DNA from 2 places in the Rhizobium sp. 9140 genome. Region 1 is predicted to be linked to the other one. Evidence: riboswitches for the same ligand, from Rfam matches in the RefSeq annotation. Region 1 holds a riboswitch; the other holds the start of a gene.
The links. Region 1 has a riboswitch for thiamine pyrophosphate ahead of thiB (thiamine ABC transporter substrate binding subunit). Riboswitches for the same ligand answer to the same signal wherever they lie in the genome.
Positions count from the first base shown of each region.

Region 1 (7,708 bases):
GCTTGAAGGAGAGCTTTCCCTTGGCCGGTTTGCCGATGCCGGCACCGGAGGACGAAGCGGCACCGGTCTGGCGGGCCTTCTCAGCCTTTTCGGCACGCTTGCGCTCGTCCGCCACGCCCTTGCGCTGCACCATCATGTCGGAATAGCCGCCGGCATATTCGATCCAGCGGCCATCCGGCGCTTCCGGGTCGGCCGGCGCGATGGTGGAGGTCACCGTGCGGTCGAGGAAGTCGCGATCATGGCTGACGAGGATGACGGTGCCGGCAAAGCCCGCGACGATCTCCTGCAACAGGTCGAGCGTCTCGATGTCGAGGTCGTTGGTCGGTTCGTCGAGGATCAGGAGGTTCGTCGGGCGCGACAGGATGCGCGCCAGCATGAGCCGGGCTCGCTCGCCACCGGAAAGGTTCTTGATCGGCGTGCGCGCCTGCTCCGGCTGGAACAGAAACTCCTTCATGTAGCCGGTCACATGCCGCTGCTCGCCATTGACGAGCAGCGTCTCGCCGCGACCGTCGGTCAGGTAGTTGGCCAGCGTATCCTCGAGGTTCAGATCCTCGCGCTTCTGGTCGAGCGTGGCGATCTCGAGATTGGTGCCGAGCTTCACCTTGCCGTCGTCGGGCTTCAGCTGGCCGGTCAGCATCTTCAGAAGCGTGGTCTTGCCGGCCCCGTTCGGGCCGACGAGACCGATGCAGTCGCCCCGGTGCACCCGGATGGAGAAGGGCGCAACGATGATGCGTTCGCCATAGGCCTTGGTGATCTTCTCCGCCTCGATCACCAGCTTGCCGGACTCCTGCGCATCGGAGACGCTCGCCTGCACGGAACCCTGCGGTCCCTTGTGGCCGCGGTAGTTGGAGCGCAGATCCTGCAACGCGCCGAGGCGGCGCATGTTGCGCTTGCGCCGGGCGGTCACGCCATAGCGCAGCCAGTGCTCTTCCCGCTCGATCTGCTTGCCGAGCTTGTGCTGCTCCAGTTCCTCCTGCTCCAGCACCTGGTCGCGCCAGGCTTCGAACTGGCCAAACCCGCGGTCGAGCCGGCGCGAGGTGCCGCGATCGAGCCAGACGGTCGCGGTCGAGACCTTCTCCAGAAAGCGACGGTCGTGCGAAATGAGGATGAGGGCGCTGCGCGTCTTCTGCAGCTCGCCTTCCAGCCACTCGATGGTCGGCAGGTCGAGATGGTTGGTCGGCTCGTCGAGCATGAGAATGTCGGGCTCGGGCGCCAGCACCCGGGCGAGTGCCGCGCGGCGCGCCTCGCCGCCGGAGAGATCGTTCGGGTTCTCCTCGCCGCTTAAGCCCAGGTGCGAGAGAAGATAGGTTACCCGATAGGGATCGTCGCCCGGCCCGAGGCCCGCTTCGGCATAGGCCTGCACGGTGGTATAGGCCCCGAAATCGGGCGCCTGTTCGAGATAGCGCACGGTGGACGAGGGATGCCGAAACACCTCTCCCGACTGCGGTTCGATCAGCCCGGCGGCGATCTTGAGCAGCGTCGATTTGCCGGAGCCGTTGCGGCCGACGAGGCAGATCCGGTCGCCCGGCTCCACCTGCAGCGCCGCGCCGTTGAGCAGCGGCGTGCCGCCGAAGGTGAGAACGATATCGTCGAGTTTCAGAATGGGCGGCGCCATGGTCAGGCTCCTGTCATGTCGAGGGGGCGGGCGAGCAGCATCGCGCGGCCCGTGCCGAGCGTCAGCCGCACGGGTCCTTCCGCCACGTTGGAAAGGGTGCGCGACGACCCGAAGGGCACCGCGAAACGGGCGAGCGAATAGCGCGCGCCCGCAATGGAGAGATCGCTCAGTGTATCGAGACCAAGCACGGAGAAGAGGCAGCCTTTCGGCAAATCCATCTCGGTGATGCCGGGCAGCAGCGGCACCGCTTCCTCCTCGCCCGAGGTCAGGAGCACGTCGAGCCCCGTCTCGGCAAGGTGGAGGCCGTGCAACAGGTGCTGGAAGGCATGGTCGCTGCGCTCGCCGCCAAGCGCGCCGGCAAGGATGAGCCGCGTTGCACCACGCTCCAGTGCCGCCGCCACGGCGATCTCGCCGTCCGTCTCGTTCTTGGCCGGCGGATAGGGCTCGCGTGGTACGTCCGGCCAGGCGGCGATCAGCGCTGCCGGCGTCGAGTCGAAATCGCCGACCCAGAGCTCCGGTGTCAACCCGATGGCGTCCGCGTGCCGCATGCCGCCATCGGCGGCGATCACGCGCGTGCCGGCAAGTTGCGCGGCCAGCCGGTCGGTCATCGTCAGCGGCCCGCCGAGCAGGATGGTGAATGCGGTTGCGGTCATCGCGCTGCCATAGCGCGAAGCAGCCCCGGAGGCAAAGGTCAAACGGCGCGAAAGTCCCGAACGGCATGGCGCTTTCACATCCGCGCATCCTGCAACCTTGGATCTTGCCAAGGGGCGGCACGGCGTCTAGATCTTTGCATGCTCTAACGGGGTGCCTTTCCAGCGCGACGATCCTTCGTCGCGGGAAGACGGGCTGAGAGGCTGAAAGCCAACCCGCGGAACCTGATACGGTTAACACCGGCGGAGGGATTAGACGGCTCGCAAGCGCTACTCCCCTTGAAACCCGAATTCTGAAGGAGGCGCGCATGCGCAGCACATGGCTTTTTACCACCACGGTCCCTCTGCTTCTCGCGGTGGGCATGTTTACGGGGGCGCAAGCGGCCGAGACGAAGACGCTGACCGTCTATACCTATGAGAGCTTCACCAGCGAATGGGGTCCAGGCCCGAAGATCGCCGAAAGCTTCGAAAAGACCTGCGATTGCAAGCTGACCTATGTCAGCGTCGCCGATGGCGTGGAGCTGCTCACACGGCTGAAGCTCGAAGGCCCCGCATCCAAGGCGGACGTCGTCGTCGGCCTCGATACCAACCTCGTCGCTGAGGCCAAGGCCACCGGCTTCTTTGCCGCGCACGGCCTCGACACCTCGGCCCTAGAGGTTCCCGGCGGCTTTTCGGACGATAGCTTCGTGCCTTATGATTACGGCCATTTCGCCTTCGTCTACGACACGCAGACGCTGAAGACACCGCCGAAGAGCCTGAAGGAACTGGTCGAGGGCGACGCAAGGGACAAGATCGTCATCGAGGACCCGCGCACCTCCACACCCGGCCTCGGCCTGCTTCTGTGGGTAAAATCCGTCTATGGCGAAAAATCGGGCGAAGCCTGGGCAAAGCTGAAGGACCGCATCCTCACCGTCACCCCCGGCTGGTCGGAAGCCTACGGCCTCTTCACCAAGGGCGAAGCGCCCATGGTTCTGTCCTACACGACGTCGCCCGCCTACCACATGGTTGCCGAAAACAGCGATCGCTATCAGGCGGCCGATTTCGCCGAGGGTCACTACATCCAGATCGAGGTGGCCGGCATGACGAAGGCCGCGCGCGATCCTGACCTCGCCAAGGCCTTCCTCGCCTTCCTCGACGGTCCGGAAGCGCAGGCTATCCTGCCCACGACCAACTGGATGATGCCGGTGGCAACCCCCAGCGAACCGCTGCCGGAGGCTTTCGGAAAGCTGGTCCAGCCGAAGACCACCTTTCTGATGAGCCCCGAGGAGGTCGCCAAGAACCGCAAGGCCTGGATCGACGAATGGCTGGCCGTCATGAGCCGGAACTGACCCCTGCATGCCGGCCGCTCGTGATCGCCGTCTGACACACGCGCTCGGCGTGGCGGGCATCACCGGTATCACGCTGTTCGTCGGCGCCGCCATCCTCGCTCTGGCGCTGGCCGCGACCGGTGAGGCGGCGGGCACGAGGGATACCAGCGGTGTCTTCGACGCCCCTGTCTTCGACGCCTATGTCTGGCGCGTCGCCCGTTCCACGATCATCCAGGCCGGTCTTTCCACGCTCCTGTCAGTCGCCTTCGCCATTCCCGTGGCCTTGGCGCTTGCCCGGCGCCGAAGCTTTATCGGCCGGATCTGGATCATCCGGCTGATGGCGCTGCCGCTCGGCCTGCCGGCGCTGGTCGCAGCCCTCGGCATCGTCGGCATCTGGGGACGGCAAGGCGTCGTCAACGATCTGTTCGCGATGCTCGATTTTGGCCGGCCCGTCGCGATCTATGGGCTCGCCGGCATTCTCGTCGCGCATGTCTTCTTCAACATGCCGCTCGCCGTCAGACTGCTGCTGTCGGGGCTCGAGCGCATTCCCGGCGAATACTGGCTCCTCTCTGCCAATCTCGGAATATCCAGCTTTTCGCTCTTCCGCTTCATCGAGTGGCCGGTTATCCGCGGCCTGCTGTCGGGCATCGCCGGCCTTATCTTCATGCTGTGCGCCACCAGTTTCACGCTGGTGCTGACGCTCGGCGGGGGACCGGCGGCGAGCACGCTGGAGGTCGCGATCTATCAGGCCCTGCGGTTCGACTTCGATCCCCCGCGCGCCATCGCGCTCTCGGCGCTGCAGATCATGGTGACGGCCGTGCTCCTCTTCGTCCTTCGCTGGCTGACCCCGCCCGCAACCGAGGGCTTTACGACCGGCCGGCCGGTGCGCCGCTTCGATGGCCGGTCGCGCACCGCCATCCTCGCCGATATCCTTGTCATCGCGCTCGCAGCCCTCTTCGTCGCAGCGCCGCTCGTCTCCGTCCTTGTCTCGGGCCTTGCCTCCGACCTCGCTAAACTCGCATCGGACGCCCAAGTCTACCGGGCGCTAGCGACCAGCCTCGGCATCGCCGCGGCATCGGCTGTTCTTTCGGTCGCCCTCGCCACCGTCATGCTTACGACGCGCCAGATCCTGCTCTCGCCACGCCGGCCGGGCCGTTTCGCGCATATCTTCTCCGGCAGCGTCGCCGCCGGCACATCGCTGGTCCTCCTCGTGCCGCCGGTCGTCATCGGGGCGGGATGGTTTCTGCTGTTGCGCCCGTTCGGCGATGTCGCCCGCTTCGCGCCGGTCGTCATCACCCTCATCAACACGCTGATGGCGCTGCCCTTCGTCACCCGCGTGCTGGCACCTGCCATCGCAACGCACGCCGCCCGCACCGGACGCCTGACGACGAGCCTCGGCATTTCCGGCTGGTCCCGCATCGTGCTTGTGGATTGGCCGGGCCTGCGCCGCCCGTTATCGATGGCCCTGTCCTTCGCCAGCGCCCTGTCTCTGGGCGATCTCGGCGCGGTCGCATTGTTCGGATCACAGGATATGGTGACCCTGCCCTACCTGCTCTACAGCCGCATGGGCAGCTACCGCACCACGGACGCTGCCGGCCTCGCCCTCCTCCTCGGCATCGTCTGCATCGCCCTCACCATCCTCGGAACCGCACGCGAGAGCCCGAGGAAACGCGCATCATGACCACGACACTCCCGACGATCGCCGTCCGTCTCGAAAACGTCGCGGTCCGCTTCCCCGGCCATTCCGCCCCGCGTACGCTTCTCTTCGATACCACGATCGAGAGCGGCAGGATCACCGCGATCACCGGCGCCTCCGGCTCCGGCAAATCCACCCTGCTCAATCTCGTCGCCGGCTTCGAGACGCCGGACGCAGGCCGCGTCAGCATTCTGGGCGAGGACGTGACACCGATCCCGCCAGCGCTCCGTCCGGTCTCGGTCATCTTCCAGGAACACAATCTCTTCGCCCATCTCGACGTCGCAACCAATGTCGGCCTCGGCATCAGCCCCGCCCTGAAGCTTGACGGGGAGGATCGCGAGCGGATCGAGCGGGCGCTGCGGGATGTGGGGCTTGCAGGCTTCGCACGCCGCCTGCCGCCGACGCTGTCGGGCGGCGAACGGCAGCGGGTAGCACTCGCCCGCGCGCTCGTGCGCCAACGCCCGATCCTGCTGCTCGACGAGCCCTTTGCCGCGCTCGACCCCGGACTGCGTCAGGAAATGGGGGATCTGCTGGCGGTATTGCAGGAGAAGGAAGCCAGCACGATCCTCCTCGTCACGCACCATCCCGACGATGTGCGCCGCCTCGCCGATCGCGTGCTGTTCCTTGGCGACGGCAAGGTCGCCCTCCACGAAGAGTCCGACGCGTTCCTTCGTCGGACCGAACCAGCAGCTGTCGCCCGCTTCCTCGGAGCACGCTCACCCGCCCCGTGAACCGCCTTGATACCGCATGCCACAATTTGACCGTCCGCCTGTGGCACCCGCGGTGGGGCGAAGCGGCAGCCGCGCATCGACGCGGCACAGGAACGGGACAACAGAGAGCGACAGCTTTTTTCCGCAAACCGCCAGGCTTTGCGGAATTATACAGTAGGCATGGGCGGCACGAATAGGCTAGATCGGGCTCTGGGAAACGGGGCGATTGCACGTCTCCCAGGATGTAGGGCGGCTCTGCCGGAACTGCCGTAAGAGCGTTCGGCACGCCGCCGGACGCGAACATGGGCTGAGGCATGACGGTGAACGAGCGGAACGAGCGGAACGGCGGGCATCTGTCGGCCCGTGGCATTGCAAGCACCCTGCGCGCGTCCGTCGCCGGCCTCGCTCTGCTGGCGCTCGCCGGTTGCCAGAGCGCCATCGAGCAGAGCTATGAGCCGAGCGTCTCTCCCTCCGCCACCCCGCAGATCGTCGATGAAGTCCAGAAGAACGATCCTCGCGCGCAGATGGGCGCCCGCGAACATCCGCGAATCGTTGCGAGCTATGGCGGCGAATACAAGGACGAGAAGACGGAGCGGCTGGTCGCCCGCATCACCGGCGCGCTGACGGCTGTATCCGAGAACCCCAACCAGTCCTATCGCATTACGCTGCTGAACTCGCCCGCCATCAACGCGTTCGCTTTGCCCGGCGGCTATCTCTACGTCACGCGCGGCCTGCTGGCGCTCGCCGACGACGCCTCCGAGGTTGCCGCCGTGCTTTCGCACGAAATGGCGCACGTCACCGCCAATCACGGCATCCAGCGCCAGCAGCGCGAGGAAGCCGAAGTCATCGCCAGCCGCGTCGTCTCCGAAGTTCTTTCGAGCGACCTCGCCGGCAAGCAGGCGCTTGCCCGCGGCAAGCTGCGGCTCGCCGCCTTCTCGCGCAATCAGGAGCTTCAGGCCGACGTGATCGGCGTGCGCATGCTGGGTGAAGCGGGCTACGACCCCTATGCCGCCGCACGCTTTCTCGATGCCATGGCCGCCTATAGCCGTTTCTCCTCCGTGGATCCGGACACCGACCAGAGCATGGACTTCCTGTCGAGCCACCCGAACGCGCCGCAGCGCGTGGAACTCGCCCGCCGCCATGCCCGCGCCTTCGGCCCTGAGGGCACGACGGGCGACCGTGGCCGCGACTATTTCCTCGATGGTATCGACGGCCTGCTCTATGGCGACAGCCCGCAGGAGGGCTATGTCCGCGGACAGACCTTCCTGCATGGCAAGCTCGGCATTCGCTTCGATGTGCCGGCCGGCTTCCAGATCGACAACAAGGCGGAAGCGGTGCTCGCCACCGGCCCCGGCGAGATCGCCATCCGCTTCGATGGCGTGGCCGACACCCAGCGTCGCAGCCTGACTGACTATATCGCGAGCGGCTGGGTGACCGGCCTTCAGCCCGAAACGATCCACGCCATCACCATCAATGGTCTGGAAGCCGCAACCGCGCGCGCGTCTGCAGAGCGTTGGGATTTCGACGTGACGGTGCTGCGCATCGACACCCAGATCTACCGGTTCCTTACGGCCGTGCCCAAAGGCATGCCCTCGCTGGAGCCAACGGCCGACGTGCTGCGCAAATCCTTCCGTCGCATGAGCCCGCAGGAGGCCGCAGCCCTCAAGCCGCTCCGCATCCGCGTGATCACTGTCGGTCCCGGCGATACGCTTGCGACCTTGTCTGCCCGC
Region 1 is NZ_FJUR01000001.1:463,463-471,170, forward strand. Features, by position in the region: gene GA0004734_RS02140 (ABC-F family ATP-binding cassette domain-containing protein) at 1-1,615, opposite strand, end outside; gene GA0004734_RS02145 (thiamine diphosphokinase) at 1,618-2,268, opposite strand; TPP riboswitch at 2,406-2,534, shown strand; gene thiB (thiamine ABC transporter substrate binding subunit) at 2,628-3,593, shown strand; gene thiP (thiamine/thiamine pyrophosphate ABC transporter permease ThiP) at 3,601-5,253, shown strand; gene thiQ (thiamine ABC transporter ATP-binding protein) at 5,250-5,999, shown strand; gene GA0004734_RS02165 (M48 family metalloprotease) at 6,293-7,708, shown strand, end outside.

Region 2 (7,708 bases), 2.8 Mb from region 1:
CTTCTGCAATGAGCGCAGGAGGGCCTGGGGATCTATACCGTGGAATTATATCTGAAGGTTCGACTGGCTTGCTCGGAAGGCATGAGCCGGCGTCAGGCTGCAAAGCATTTCAACATATCGCGCGACAGCGTTTCCAAGATGCTGTCCTATTCGACGCCACCTGGCTATCAGCGACAATCACCGATCCGGCGGCCCAAGCTGGATGCGTTTGTCTCGACGATCGATCACTGGCTGGACGAAGACAGACAAGTGCCGCGCAAGCAGCGCCATACGGCCAAGCGGGTGTTTGACCGGCTTCGAGACGAATGCGGGTTCACTGGCGGCTATACGATCATCAAGGATTACATGCGCGAGCGGGATCAGCGCCGCCAGGAAGTGTTCGTGCCGCTGTCGCATCCGCCCGGCCATGCGCAGGCCGATTTCGGTGAGGCGATGGTGGTCATCGGCGGTGTCGAGCAGAAGGCGCATTTCTTCGTGCTCGACCTTCCGCACAGCGACGGCTGCTACGTGCGGGCCTATCCGGCGGCAGTGGCCGAGGCCTGGGTCGATGGCCATGTCCATGCGTTCGCTTTCTTCGGCGCCGTGCCGCAATCGATCGTCTACGACAACGACCGTTGCCTGGTGGCGAAGATTTTGCCTGACGGCACCCGCAAGCGCGCGACGTTGTTCAGCGGCTTCCTGTCCCACTACCTTATCCGGGATCGCTATGGCCGTCCCGGCAAGGGCAACGACAAGGGGAACGTCGAGGGTCTCGTCGGCTATGCCCGGCGCAACTTCATGGTACCGATCCCGCAGTTTGCGACATGGGAGGCGTTCAACACCTTTCTGGAGGAGCAGTGCCGGAAGCGCCAGCGCGACAGGCTGCGCGGCGAGAGCGAGACGATCGGCGAGCGCTTGCGGCGCGATCTGGCTGCCATGCGCGCCTTGCCAGCCTCGCCATTTGATGCCTGCGACCAGGCAAGTGCCAAGGTGACGGCGCAGTCGCTGGTGCGCTACAAGACCAACGACTATTCCGTCCCGGTCGCCTATGGCCATCAGGATGTGTGGGTGCGCGGCTATGTCAACGAAGTGGTCATTGGTGGCCGTGGCGAGATCATCGCCCGCCATCCTCGGTGCTGGGAACGGGAAGACGTCGTCTTCGATCCTGTCCATTACCTGCCGCTGATCGAGCAGAAGATCAATTCGCTGGATCAGGCAGCGCCCCTCCAGGGCTGGGACTTGCCGCAAGAGTTCGCTACGCTGCGCCGGTTGATGGAAGGCCGCATGGCCAAACACGGCCGGCGTGAGTACGTGCAGGTCCTCCGCCTGCTGGAGAGCTTCGAACTCGCCGATCTGCATGCGGCGGTGAAGCAGGCGATCCAGCTTGGCGCCATTGGCTTTGACGCCGTCAAGCATCTGATCCTGTGCCGGGTGGAACGCCGGCCGCCCAGACTGGACCTGTCCATCTACCCGTATTTGCCGAGGGCGACGGTCGAGACGACATCGGCGAAGGCGTATATGCGTCTCCTGTCGTCGGATGCGGGAGAAGTCGCATGAACACCCAAGCACCCGAGATCCTTCTCACCCATTATCTCAAAACCCTGAAGCTGCCGAGTTTCCAGCGCGAGTACCAGAAGCTGGCCCGGCTGTGCGCCACCGAAGGCGTCGATCATGTCGGATACCTCACCCGGCTTGCCGAGCGGGAGATGATCGAACGGGACCGTCGCAAGGTCGAGCGTCGCATCAAGGCGGCCAGGTTCCCGGTCGTCAAAAGCCTCGACAGTTTCGACTTCGCCGCCATCCCAAAGCTGAACAGGATGCAGGTGCTGGAACTGGCGCGCTGCGAATGGATCGAGCGCAGGGAGAACGTTATCGCTCTCGGCCCCAGCGGCACGGGCAAGACCCATGTGGCGCTCGGCCTCGGCCTGGCCGCCTGCCAGAAGGGCCTGTCCGTTGGGTTCACGACAGCGGCCGCACTGGTCAGCGAGATGATGGAGGCGCGCGACGAGCGGCGTCTCATCCGGTTCCAGAAGCAGATGGCCGCCTACCAGCTGTTGATCATCGATGAACTGGGCTTCGTGCCGCTGTCAAAGACCGGCGCGGAATTGCTGTTCGAGCTGATCTCGCAACGATACGAGCGAGGCGCGACCCTGATCACCAGCAACCTTCCTTTTGACGAATGGACGGAAACCTTGGGGTCCGAGCGCCTGACCGGCGCTTTGCTCGACCGCATCACCCATCACGTCAGCATCCTCGAGATGAACGGCGACAGCTATCGTCTCGCCCAAAGCCGCGCCCGAAAGGCCGGCTGACGCCCTTCGAAAATCGCAACGCGCGCATGAGACCCCCGCTCGGGCCTAAGCCCTCCCGGCGGTCTCATGCGCGCGCCACAAGTGGCCGACTTTTGCGCCGCCGCGTGGCAGGATTTTACTCCGCCGTTGACACGCGTGCGCAAGGGTGTTGACAAAAACACCTGCATTTTCATAGGTTGGCGACATTCCGACGGGTGTCCTTTCGAGGGCTGAGATGGCGAGAGCCGAACCGTTATGAACCTGATCCGGGTCATACCGGCGTAGGAACGGAAACAGGTGTCCGCCCACGGCCCTTTCTCTCTTCTCCGCTCGCCTGGATCTCCGTCGCCACGTATGGAGATCGCACATGCCGTATGCTGTTCGTCCGCTTTCCCCGCCGCGCATGCGCTGCTGCTAGCCATGCGCGCCTTTCATGCGGCGCTCGGGCTCGGCGCGCTGGTTCTGTTGTGGCAAGCCGGAACGGCCGTGTTTTCGCCGCCGGCCTATCTGCTGCCGTCGCCGCTCGCGGTCGCTAGGGTGTTCCGGGATCAGTCGGCGTTTCTGCTGGCCCAGAGCCTCGTCACGCTGTCGGAAATCCTCATCGGCCTCGTGGCCGGTGCTGTGCTCGGGGCGGGAACGGCGTTCGTGCTGGCGGCGAGCCCGCGCATCGGGCCGTTCGTCTGGCCGACGATCCTCATCCTTCAGGTGCTGCCGGTCTTCGTGCTGGCCCCTGTTCTCGTCGTCTGGCTCGGTTTCGGCATGGCCTCCAAGGTCGCGATGACCGTGCTCATCATCTTCTTTCCCGTCGCCTCCGCCTTTGCCGACGGGCTGAACCGCACGGAGCGGGACATCGTGGACGCCGTGTCCCTGACGCAGGCCTCGCACTGGCAGGCGCTGGTGTCCGTGCGTGCGCCGCTGGCGCTTCCGAGCCTCGTTTCCGGCCTGCGTGTTGCCGCACCTCTGGCGCCGCTCGGCGCCGTGGTCGGCGAATGGGTCGGCGCGTCGGCCGGCCTCGGCTTCGTCATGGTGCAGGCCAATGCCCGCATGCAGACCGCGACCGTATTCGCCGCCATGGTCGTGCTCGCCGTCATGACGCTGCTCCTGCGCCTGCTGGTCGATCTGCTCACCGCCCGTCTTGCGCCCTGGGCGCGCGAGGGCGGCCGCTCGCATTCCGAACGTCGAACCCTTCAAACCGTCTCATCCTGGAGATCTCAATGATCCGTCTTCTCATCGCGACGATGCTTGGCCTGTCCAGCCTTTTCGCCACCATCTCCGCGCAGGCCGCCGACAAGCTGACCGTGCTGCTCGAATGGTTCGTCAACCCGGACCATGCGCCCATGGTGATCGCGCAGGAAAAGGGCCTCTTCGCCAAAGCGGGGCTCGACGTCACGCTCGTGCCGCCGGCGGATCCTTCCGTCGTGCCACGGCTCGTGGCGGCAAAACAGGCGGATATCGGCATCCACTATCAGCCCAATCTCTACCGCGACCATGAAGCGGGCCTGCCGCTCGTGCGCTTCGGCACGCTGGTGGAGACGCCGCTGAACACGGTGACGGTGCTGGCCGACGGGCCGATTAAGAGCCTGAAGGACCTGAAGGGCCGGAAGGTCGGTTATTCCGTCTCGGGCTTCGAGGATGTGCTGCTGGAGCGCATGCTGGCGTCCGAAGGCCTTTCGAAGGGCGATGTCGAACTCGTCAATGTCAACTTTTCACTGTCGCCGTCGCTGATCTCGGGCGCGGTCGATGCGACCATCGGCGGTTATCGCAATTTCGAGCTGACGCAGATGAAGCTCGAAGGACATCCCGGCCGGGCCTTCTTTCTGGAGGAGCATGGCATTCCCGTCTATGACGAACTGGTCTTCGTCACCCATCGCGACCTCGCGAACGACGATCGTCTGCCGCGCTTCCTCTCGGCCGTCGAGGAGGCCTCGATCTTTCTCACCAATCATCCTGACGAGGCCTGGGCGCTGTTTGCCAAGGCCTATCCGAACCTTGACGACGAGCTGAACCGCACCGCCTTCTTCGACACGCTGCCGCGCTTCGCCAAGCGCCCCTTTGCGCTCGATACCGGCCGCTACGCCCGGTTCGGTGCCTTCATGCAGGAGGAGGGGCTGATCGCGAAGGCGCCTGATGTCGCCGATATCGCCGTTGAGCTGAAATGAGCGACATCACACCGCAAACCGTCGCAGGCATGCTGGCGCGGGTGCGGCAGGCGCGGCCGCGCGTCCATTGCCTCATGAACAGCGTGGTGCAGAAGTTCACCGCCGACGGCATCACGGTCATCGGCGGAATGCCCTCTATGACCGGGTCGCTGGAGGAGGTGGAAAGCTTCGTCGGCCGCGCCGATGCGCTGACCGTCAATCTCGGCACGCTGGATGCGGAGCGCCGCGCGGCGATCCGGCTCGGTGTCGCGGTCGCGCGGGCTCAGGGTAAGCCGTGGATCGTCGATCCCGTGCACTGCGACTATTCGCCGTCGAGGCTGGCCTTTGCGCGTGAGTTGATCGCGCTGCAACCGACCGTCGTGCGCGGCAACCGCGCCGAAATGGCCCTGATCGGCGACATGCCCGGCATCCTGCGGATCGTCACCGGCCCGGTCGATCTGCTGCAAATGGGTTCGGCCTCCGTCGAGATCGGCAACGGGCATCCCTTCATGGCGCAGGTGACCGGCACCGGCTGCCTCTCGGGCGGCGTCATCGCCGCGTTTCTGGCCGTCGCGCCGGATGCGCTTGCGGCGGCTTCGGCAGCCCTGACGGTGACCGGGGTCGCCGCGGAACGGGCGGCGCCCCATGCGCGCGGTCCCGGCACGTTCGCGGCCGCCTTTCTCGATGCGCTGGCAGCCATCGATGACACCGACATTCTTTCCCTCGCAAGGATTCGACATGACCATCACGAACATTCGCAAGGTCGATGACCGCCTGAACGCAATCGTCGATGCATCGCTGGCGGAGATCGCGCCGCTGCCCGAACTGGCGCTGCTGGCCGCTCGCAATGGCGCAACGCTGATCCAGTACCGCGACAAGACGGCCTCCACGCGCGTCATGGTCGAGCGTGCGAGCGCAATCCGGGCGGCTCTTGCCGGCACGGGTGCCGCCTTCGTCGTCAACGACCGGGTTGACGTGGCGCTGGCGGCGGGCGCCGACGGCGTCCATCTCGGTGCCGACGACATGAATGCGGAGACGGCGCGGCGGTTGCTCGGCGATGCCGCAATCATCGGCCTGACCGTGAAAACGGCAGCGGATGCTGCGCGCGCGGGCCGGGCGCCGGTGGACTACGCCTGCATCGGCGGCGTGTTCGAAACGCTGTCCAAGGTCAATCCCGATCCGCCGGTCGGTCTTGAAGGCTTGCGCGCGCTGCGCGAGGCGATCCGCGTCCTTCGGCCGGAGATGCCCGTCAGCGCCATCGCCGGCATCGACCTGTCGCGCGTGCCGGCGGTGATCGCGGCGGGCGCGGATGGCGTGGCGGTGATCTCGGCTATCTTCCGGGCCGACGAGATCGCCGGGGCGACCCGCGCGTTCCGCACGGCCGTGGATGCCGCGCTGGAGGATCTGACATGACCGTGATCGCGCTTACCATTGCCGGCTCCGACAGCGGCGGCGGTGCCGGCATCCAGGCCGACATCAAGACGTTTTCCGCGCTGGAAACCTTCGCCACCAGCGTCGTCACCGCCGTGACGGCGCAGAACACGACGGGCGTGACGGCGGTCGAGGATATCTCGTGCCGCCTGATCGCCGCGCAGATGGCGGCGGTGTTTTCCGACATGGATGTCCGGGCGCTGAAGATCGGCATGGTGTCGCGCGCCGAGACCATCGAGACCATCGCCTCGGGCCTCCTGGCTTTTGCGGGACCTGTCGTGCTCGACCCGGTCATGGTCGCGACCTCGGGCGACCGGTTGCTCAGGGAGGAGGCGATCGAGGCGCTGCGGACCGTGCTCGTGCCGCGCGCTTCGGTGGTGACGCCGAACCTGCCGGAAGCAGCCCTTCTGACGGGGCTGCCGATCGCGCAGGACCGTGCCGGTGTGACGAAACAGGCGGAGGCGATCCTGAAAGCCGGCGCGGCGAGCGTGCTCATCAAGGGCGGGCACGGCGATGGGCCGGAGAGCATCGACCTGCTGTTCGACGGCGAGAGCGTGCGAACCTTCGCCGCACCGCGCATCGCCACGCGCAACGATCACGGCACGGGCTGCACGCTCGCCGCCGCCATCACCGCCCATCTCGCGCGGGGTTACGCGCTGGTCGAGGCCGTCAGCCTGTCGAAGACCTATCTTCATCAGGCGCTGGAAGCGGGGCGCGGTGTGGCGATCGGCAAGGGGCGGGGGCCTGTGCACCATTTCTACAGGTGGTGGAGGGCGTGACGGGCGCGGCGCGCCGAAGAGGTCTTGAGACCGGCTCCGGCCATATCGGCGCGCGTCGGCCGTTCGGGGCGCCGGCCCGCATTGCCGGTGCCGTGCTGCGCGGGCTCGACCGCATTCTCGGCACGCTGGCCGGGCTGGTTCTGGCGATCATGCTGGCGGTGGTGCTTGCCGGCGTCGTGCTGCGCTACGGGTTCGCAACCGGGCTGACGGGCGCGGAGGACCTCGGGATCTGGCTGCATATCGGGCTGATCGCGCTCGGTGCGCCCTTGGCATTGAGCGGCCCGCTCGCCATGCGGCTCGACATTCTGGTGTCGCGGCTGCCGCCCCTGCCGCGGCGGCTTGCCTTTATCGGCGCGGACGGCGTCTCGGTGCTTGCCGGGCTCGTGCTCGTCTTCGGCGGCGGAGCGGTCATGGAGATGGTCGGCGGCACATCGCCGACGCTCGGCGTGCCGGAAGCCCTGCGCTTCGGCCTGCCGATGCTGGGCGGCGCGGCCCTGCTGGTAACGCTGGTCCTCACCCGCATCGCCGAGGGGGACATGGTGCGTGGGGTTGCCGGGCCGATGCTTGGCGTGGCGGCGCATCTTCTCGCGAGCCATGTCGTCATCGAGACCTCCTGGCCGCCGAGCCTCTTTCTGGCGCTCGTCGCAGGGTTCGGGCTTCTCCTGTCGGCGCCGCTGGCGCATGCGTTTCTGGCGGCGGCCGCTTTCGCGATCACATTCGGCAGCAGCCTGCCGGAACCGGCGATCCTCTCGACGACCGTTGCCGGCCTGTCCAAGTTCCTGCTGCTCGCCGTGCCGTTTTTCCTGCTGACGGGGGCGCTGCTGACGGTGTCGGGTGCCGCCGACCGGCTGGTGCGGTTTGCGGCAAGCCTCGTCGGACACCGCCGCGCGGGTCTCGCGCAGACCGTGCTTCTGACCGGCGTGCTGTTTTCCGGCGCCTCCGGTTCGTCGGTCGCGAACGCCGCCTTCGGGGCGGCGACGTTCCAGCCGGAACTGGTGCGGCATGGCTACCCGCCGGCGCAGGCCGGGGCCATCGTCGCCGCCACCTCCGTGCTCGACAACGTCATCCCGCCCTCCATCGCCTTCCTGCT
Region 2 is NZ_FJUR01000001.1:3,275,544-3,283,251, reverse strand. Features, by position in the region: gene istA (IS21 family transposase) at 40-1,536, shown strand; gene istB (IS21-like element helper ATPase IstB) at 1,533-2,291, shown strand; TPP riboswitch at 2,472-2,575, shown strand; gene GA0004734_RS15380 (ABC transporter permease) at 2,691-3,488, shown strand; gene GA0004734_RS15375 (ABC transporter substrate-binding protein) at 3,485-4,429, shown strand; gene GA0004734_RS15370 (hydroxyethylthiazole kinase) at 4,426-5,178, shown strand; gene thiE (thiamine phosphate synthase) at 5,162-5,821, shown strand; gene thiD (bifunctional hydroxymethylpyrimidine kinase/phosphomethylpyrimidine kinase) at 5,818-6,618, shown strand; gene GA0004734_RS15355 (TRAP transporter large permease) at 6,663-7,708, shown strand, end outside.
Region 2: it holds a riboswitch for thiamine pyrophosphate, as region 1 does, so the genes downstream of both, GA0004734_RS15380 (ABC transporter permease) here and thiB (thiamine ABC transporter substrate binding subunit) in region 1, are expected to answer to the same signal.